DNA from 2 places in the Paraburkholderia sp. 22099 genome. Region 2 is predicted to be linked to the other one. Evidence: riboswitches for the same ligand, from Rfam matches in the RefSeq annotation. Region 2 holds a riboswitch; the other holds the start of a gene.

Region 1 (3,410 bases), on a different contig from region 2:
ATCCTCGGGCTTGGCGTAAGCGGCTCAACGTCCGCGCAGCATGGCGACGAGCGAGCGCGGCACGAGCGCCACCATCGCCAGATGCACGACGATGAACGCCGCCATCAGCGACATCGCGAAGAAGTGGACGATGCGTGCGTTGTCGTAGCCGCCCATCAGTTCGCGCAGCAGCGGAAACTGCACCGACTTCCAGATCGCGAGGCCCGACAGCACCAGCACGATCAGGTCGCAGACGACGAACAGGTAGGCGAATTTCTGCACCGCGTTATAGACGCGCAGATCGGCGTGCGAGAGCTTGCCGGTCAGCGCGGCGATGAGGTCGTGCAGCACGGCGCGCGGCGAGATGGGCAAGAACTTGCGCACGAAGCGCCCGCTCGCGAGATTCAGCGCGAGATACAAGAGACCGTTGAAGACCAGCAGCCACATCGCCGCGAAATGCCATTGGAGCGCGCCGCCGAGCCAGCCGCCGAGCGTGATTTCCGGCGCGAAACGAAAGCCCGGAAAGATCGGCGAGGCGTTGTAGATGCGCCAGCCGGAGAGCATCATCACGATGGCCGCGAGTGCGTTGAGCCAATGCGTGACGCGCACCCACAGCGGATGAATCGCGCCGCTTTGCGGCTTGGCGGGCGGCGCGCTTTCGCGCAATGCATGAGAAGTTGCCATGAGATTCTCCGTGAACGAAGGCCGCGGCGCGATCAACGGCAAGCGGCGAATTCCGCGGCTTGCCGCGCGGCGGAAGGTTTGCATGACGTGCGCCAACAGGGTCTGCACGTTTGTCGAACGATGCGGTGGGTTATGACACCCCGTTTTGAATTTTTTTGTCTGACGCCGCGCATCGCCCGACATCGAACTGAGAGACTGAACGGCGCATGGCCCGTGCTAACATGGGTCTTCCATCGCGCCGGTTCCCTGTCTTGCGGCGCTTGTGCGAACCTCTTTCTTTCGACCTTGCCGGCTACTCTCATGCGCTTTCCGACTTACCGTGCCTTCACCCGTTTGCGCCGCCGCGGCGCGACCGGGTACGCGTGCGCGGACGTCGCACGGTGCCATGCCGGCGAGCCGTCCCGAACGCTCCCGCTTCCCGCCGCCCGGCGCCCGATCTAACGCTGCTCCCTCCTATACCGGAGCCGCATCGTCGGGCTCCGGGCCGATCTCATCCGCACGCTGTCCCCTCACCTGCAGATTGAATTGAATTGGAGCACCCGTCATGAAAAAGACGAAAACCTGTTACCTCACCGAACTCGACGTCGCCCGTCTCGAGAAGCATGCGGCCGCGCCGGGCGCCGACGCGAAAATGCAGGACATGCTCGACGACGTGCTGGAACGCGCGGTGATCGTCGACGCCCGCGAGATTCCCGCCAACGTGGTCACGATGAATTCGCAAGCCACGCTGATCGACGAAAGCACTGGCGAGCACATGACCTGGACCGTCGTCTATCCGCCCAATGCGGATTTCGCGCAGGGCCGCCTGAACGTGTTCTCGCCGGTCGGACTTGCCTTGCTCGGCGCCAAACGCGGCGAACGCATCAGCTTCACGCCGCCGAGCGGCACGCCGAAGGTGCTGAAGCTCGACAAAATCCTGTTTCAACCGGAAGCCGCCGACGATTTCACGTTGTGATTTCATGTTGTAAGCGGCACGCGTGCGAGGCGCCACTGTTGCGCCGCATCATGTCCAGCCGCGCGGCGGTCTTCATGGAATAGTACGCCGCCGACCGGCGTTCGAATTATCGAGACGGTTGCCAAGCAGCGCTCGCGCAGTGTATTGTGTGCGCTGCTAACGCGGGGGTCCTGCGTCGCACGGAGGTTGGAGGTCCGTGTTGCGTGGGTGAGAAATACCCTTTGAACCTGATCTGGATAATGCCAGCGCAGGGAAGCGTACGGATTTCGCAGCGGGTCTGGTTTCATTTCTCGCGATTTCCGACGACATTCATCTCATCTCCTGCTTAGCGGCCCCACATTGCCTTGCATGGGACCAGCGCCAACTCTGGTCGACACAGGAGATAAGCATGAACGCCAATCCGAAGTTCCTTTCCGCCGACGCCCACGTCGATGCCGCCGCTGTCGCGCCGCTGCCGAATTCGCGCAAGGTCTACGTGACCGGCTCGCGGCCCGACATCCGCGTGCCGATGCGTGAGATCTCCCAGGCCGATACGCCGGACAGTTTCGGCGGCGAGAAAAATCCGCCGGTCTATGTCTACGACACGTCGGGCCCCTACTCCGATCCTGAGGCGAAGATCGACATTCGCGCCGGTCTGCCCGCGCTGCGTCAAGCCTGGATCGAAGAGCGCGGCGACACCGAAGCGCTGACGGGTCTCACGAGCGACTACGGCCGCGAACGCGCCGCCGATCCCGCCACCGCCGAGTTGCGCTTCCAGGGCCTGCACCGCACGCCGCGCCGCGCCAAGGCGGGCGCCAACGTGTCGCAGATGCACTACGCGCGTCGCGGCATCATCACGCCGGAAATGGAATACATCGCGATTCGCGAGAACCAGCAGCGCGCCGCCTATCTGGAAAGCCTGAAGACGAGCGGCCCGAACGGCGAAAAACTCGCCGCGATGATGGGCCGCCAGCATCCGGGCCAGGCGTTCGGCGCGAGCGCGTTCGGCCCCGACGGTCTGAAGGAGATCACGCCCGAATTCGTGCGCGAGGAAGTCGCCCGCGGCCGCGCGATCATTCCGAACAACATCAATCACCCGGAAAGCGAGCCGATGATCATCGGCCGCAACTTCCTCGTGAAGGTGAACGCGAACATCGGCAACTCGGCGGTGACGTCGTCGATCGGCGAGGAAGTCGACAAGATGACCTGGGCGATCCGCTGGGGCGGCGACACGGTGATGGATCTGTCCACCGGCAAGCACATTCACGAAACGCGCGAGTGGATCATCCGCAACTCGCCGGTGCCGATCGGCACGGTGCCGATCTATCAGGCGCTGGAAAAGGTCAACGGCAAGGCCGAGGATCTGACCTGGGAAATCTTCCGCGACACGCTGATCGAGCAGGCCGAGCAAGGCGTCGACTACTTCACGATCCATGCGGGCGTGCGTCTGCAATACGTGCCGCTCACGGCCAGGCGCATGACGGGCATCGTCTCGCGCGGCGGCTCGATCATGGCGAAGTGGTGCCTCGCGCATCACAAGGAAAGCTTCCTGTACGAGCATTTCGAAGACATCTGCGAAATCATGAAGGCGTACGACGTGGCCTTCTCGCTCGGCGACGGCCTGCGTCCCGGCTCGATCTACGACGCGAACGACGAAGCGCAACTGGGCGAACTCAAGACGCTCGGCGAACTCACGCAGATCGCGTGGAAGCACGACGTGCAGACGATGATCGAAGGCCCCGGCCACGTGCCGATGCAGCTGATCAAGGAGAACATGGACCTGCAACTGGAATGGTGCGACGAAGCGCCGTTC
Region 2 (3,410 bases):
TTTCAGCGTGCCGATCGGCATGTAGCTGACTTGCGGAATGAACATCATGCGCGCGTTGACCGGCGCATCGATGGAGCCGTCGCCGAACGGCCACAGGCCGGCGAGCGCGCGCATCAGCGTGCTCTTGCCCGAACCGGACGGACCGCGCACCAGCCAGCGCGAGCCCGGCTCGATCGCGATATCGCGAATGCGCGACAGCGGGTTGCCGTTCGGCAGCGCGAGCGTGAGACCCTCGGTGCTGAGTTTGTCGGCGTCGACGAAATGCAGGTTGATGCCGCCGTGCGCGGTAGCGGGCGAGACCGATTCCTTCAACCGGGGAGCATGCACGACCCGCTTGAATTCGCGCAACCGGTTGACGGTGGCGCGCCATTCGACCAAGGTGCTGTAACTGTTGATGAACCACGAGAACGAATCGCTGACGGTGCCGAACGCGCTCGAAATCTGCATCAGCACGCCGAACGTGAAGGCGCCCGCGAAGTAGCGCGGCGCCGCGACCACCAGCGGAAAGATGATCGCGATCTGACCATAGAAGCTGAGCACGAAGGTGAGCCGCTTGGTGTACTTCATCACCTGCCACCAGTTGTCGCGGATGCGGCCGAACAGCGAGCGGGCGTTGGTCTTCTCGGTCTCCATGCCGTTGTAGAAGGCGATCTGCTCGGCGTTTTCGCGCAGGCGGATCAGCCCGAAACGGAAATCCGCCTCGACTTTCTGCGCTTGATAGTTGATCGACACGAGCGGATGGCCGACCTTCTGGATGATCAGGGAACCGGCCACCGCGTAGAGCGCCGCGGCCCACACCATGTAGCCGGGAATATGAATCGGCATGCCGCCGAGCGAGATGGTCAATGCGCCGGCGAGCGACCACAGGATCGTGATGAACGACACCAGCGTGACGACGGTGGAAAGCAGATCGAGCGTCAACGAGAGCGTGGTGGTGGCGAACGATTGCAGATCGTCGCTGATCCGCTGGTCGGGGTTGTCGGCGAGCCGGTCGCGTTCGATCCGGTAGAAGGCGCTGTCATGCAGCCATTCGTTGAGATAGCGCGTGGTCAGCCACTGACGCCAGCGGAACCCGAGCATCTGGCGCAGATAGCGCCCGTACACCGCGAGGATGATGAAGCCGAACGCGAGGCCCGAGAACACCATCAGCAGATGCGGGAAGTCGTGCACGTTCTTGGTTTGCAGCGCGTTGTAGAAGTCGGCGCTCCAGCGGTTCAGGCGCACGTTGATCCACACCACCAGCAGATTCATCGCGATGATCGCGACGAGCAGCGACCATGCGATTTTTCGTTCCTCGGAGACCCAGTAAGGTTTGATGAGGCTCCAGGCGGAGACTTTTTCGTCTGGCGGGAGCACTGGGCTGATAGAAGTATTGGCTGTCATGAGCATCCTGTGTAGTACTGGCTCAAAGCGGGCCGGTCCTATGAAACTGGCCCGTCCAGGGCTGGCCGTCGGTCGGTCGCCCGCCTCGTCGCTCTACGGCGGGTTTAATGGCGAAGCTCCGGGCGTAAGCGCGATGATGAGCGCCCGTCCGGCTGAGCGATTCTGTTGCGAAGTCCTTAAGCGGAAGTTAAGTCGCGTTGGACTCCTTCGCCTCGATGCCGCTGGCGCGTGGACGACCATGCGTGCCGCCCGCGCCCCGGTCTCGCGGCGTCCGGTCCAGGCATTGTGCCAGAGCGCGGGCTTCGTCCGTCTCGACGAAACAAAAGATCGGTGCCGGATCAAACCGCGCGTGATGAAGGGCCGCTCGTTTGCGGGCGCCGCGGCTTTTATGGTCTAATGGCCTTCGACGAAACAGGGGTGCTTTGCCCACAGGCTGCATGATTTCATGCCGCGGCGGCAAGGCTGAGAGAGACCCTTTGCACCCGATCCGGGTAATACCGGCGCGGGAAGTTTCCGGAAGCAGCCAGTCTTCCATTCCCCGCCGGGCGGCGTGCGTCATTCGAACGCATTTTTTGCCCGGCCGGCCTTACCCGCCGGTTTCGTCCTGGGTACGTGCGTTTCTTGCCGTACGGAAAGGACTCGATGACCGCCTATTCTTCAGATATGTGCTTTGCTCTTCGCCACGCGTTCGCCGGTCATGTCGGCGCGTCGCAGTGCTTCGGCCTCGCTTGCCGTCGTAACTGGGAGCGCGCGCGATGAACCGTCCCGCACAACCCGACTTCGCGGTGCTCGGCGGTGGACTTTGCGGACGCCTCGTCGCGTGGCGTCTCGCCGGTGAGGGGCATTGCGTGGCGCTTTATGAGCGCGGCGACGCCGCCGGTTCGCAAGCCGCCGCGTGGGTCGCAGCGGCCATGCTGGCGCCCCTCGCGGAAGCCGCCAGCGCCGAGTTGCTGATCACGCGGCTGGGCGCGAGTTCGCTCGATAGCTGGCCGCAAGTGCTCGCCGAATTGCCTGAGCCGGTGTTCTTCCAGCGTAACGGCACGCTCGTCGTCTGGCATCACGCCGACCGCACCGAGGCGCCGCTGTTCGAGCGCCGCGTGCGCTCGAATGCGCCTGCGGAACTGCTTGACGGCGGCTTCGTGACGCTCTCGGGCGACCAGGTCGGCGCGGCCGAACCGGCCTTGGCGGGCCGCTTCAATCAGGGCTGGCTGCTGCCGCGCGAAGGCCAACTGGATAACCGCCAGGTGCTGGCCGCGCTCGCCGCGGGCCTCGCCCAGCGCGGCGTGGAAACACACTGGAACACGCCGGTCGATGACCGCGCGCTGCCTGCCGCGCGCGTCACCATCGACTGCCGGGGTTTGGGCGCGAAGCCGGTGCTGCCCACGCTGCGCGGCATTCGCGGTGAAGTGGCGCGCGTGCATGCGCCGGGAATCACGCTGACGCGCCCGGTGCGCCTGCTGCATCCGCGCTACCCGCTCTATATCGCGCCGAAGCAGGACGATCTCTACGTGATCGGCGCCACCGAGGTGGAGGGCGAGGACATGTCGCCCGTCAGCGTGCGCTCGGCGCTCGAACTGCTGAGCGCGGCGTTTTCCGTGCATCCCGGCTTCGGCGAGGCGCGCATTCTCGAACTGAATTCGCAGTGCCGTCCGACCCTGCCGGACCACCGTCCGGCCTTGCTGTGGGATGGCGCGCGGACGCTGCGCGTGAACGGCCTGTACCGGCACGGCTACATGATCGTGCCCGAAGTCGCCGACGAAGCCGTGCGCTTCGCGGCCGCGCTGCTCGAAGGCCGCATCGGCGATGCCGACGCCTTCGCCGACTGGCGGCAGGCGGCGCGCTGGAGCGAGCTGTTTCAACTGGATTGCGCGCGGGAGCCGGCATGAGCGAGGCACGCGCCATGCAGTTTCGTCAGTCATCGATTGAACCGTATTCGAACACCATGGACATTCATATCAACCAGAAGCCGTTGTCGCTGCCCGAAGGCGCGACTGTCGCCGATGCGCTCGCCGCGTATGGCGCGCGTC

The links. A riboswitch is a leader RNA that binds a small molecule or an ion and turns the genes downstream of it on or off. The one in region 2 is predicted to bind thiamine pyrophosphate.
Region 1: another riboswitch for thiamine pyrophosphate. It lies ahead of thiC (phosphomethylpyrimidine synthase ThiC); the one in region 2 lies ahead of ACTJLC_RS16875 (FAD-dependent oxidoreductase).

Annotation. Positions count from the first base shown of each region.
Region 1 is NZ_JBQEPU010000005.1:155,681-159,090, forward strand. Features, by position in the region: gene ACTJLC_RS07170 (cytochrome b/b6 domain-containing protein) at 25-663, opposite strand; gene ACTJLC_RS07175 (GreA/GreB family elongation factor) at 1,208-1,618, shown strand; TPP riboswitch at 1,772-1,890, shown strand; gene thiC (phosphomethylpyrimidine synthase ThiC) at 2,007-3,410, shown strand, end outside.
Region 2 is NZ_JBQEPU010000016.1:76,337-79,746, forward strand. Features, by position in the region: gene ACTJLC_RS16870 (ABC transporter ATP-binding protein/permease) at 1-1,383, opposite strand, end outside; TPP riboswitch at 1,787-1,909, shown strand; gene ACTJLC_RS16875 (FAD-dependent oxidoreductase) at 2,139-3,269, shown strand; gene thiS (sulfur carrier protein ThiS) at 3,326-3,410, shown strand, end outside.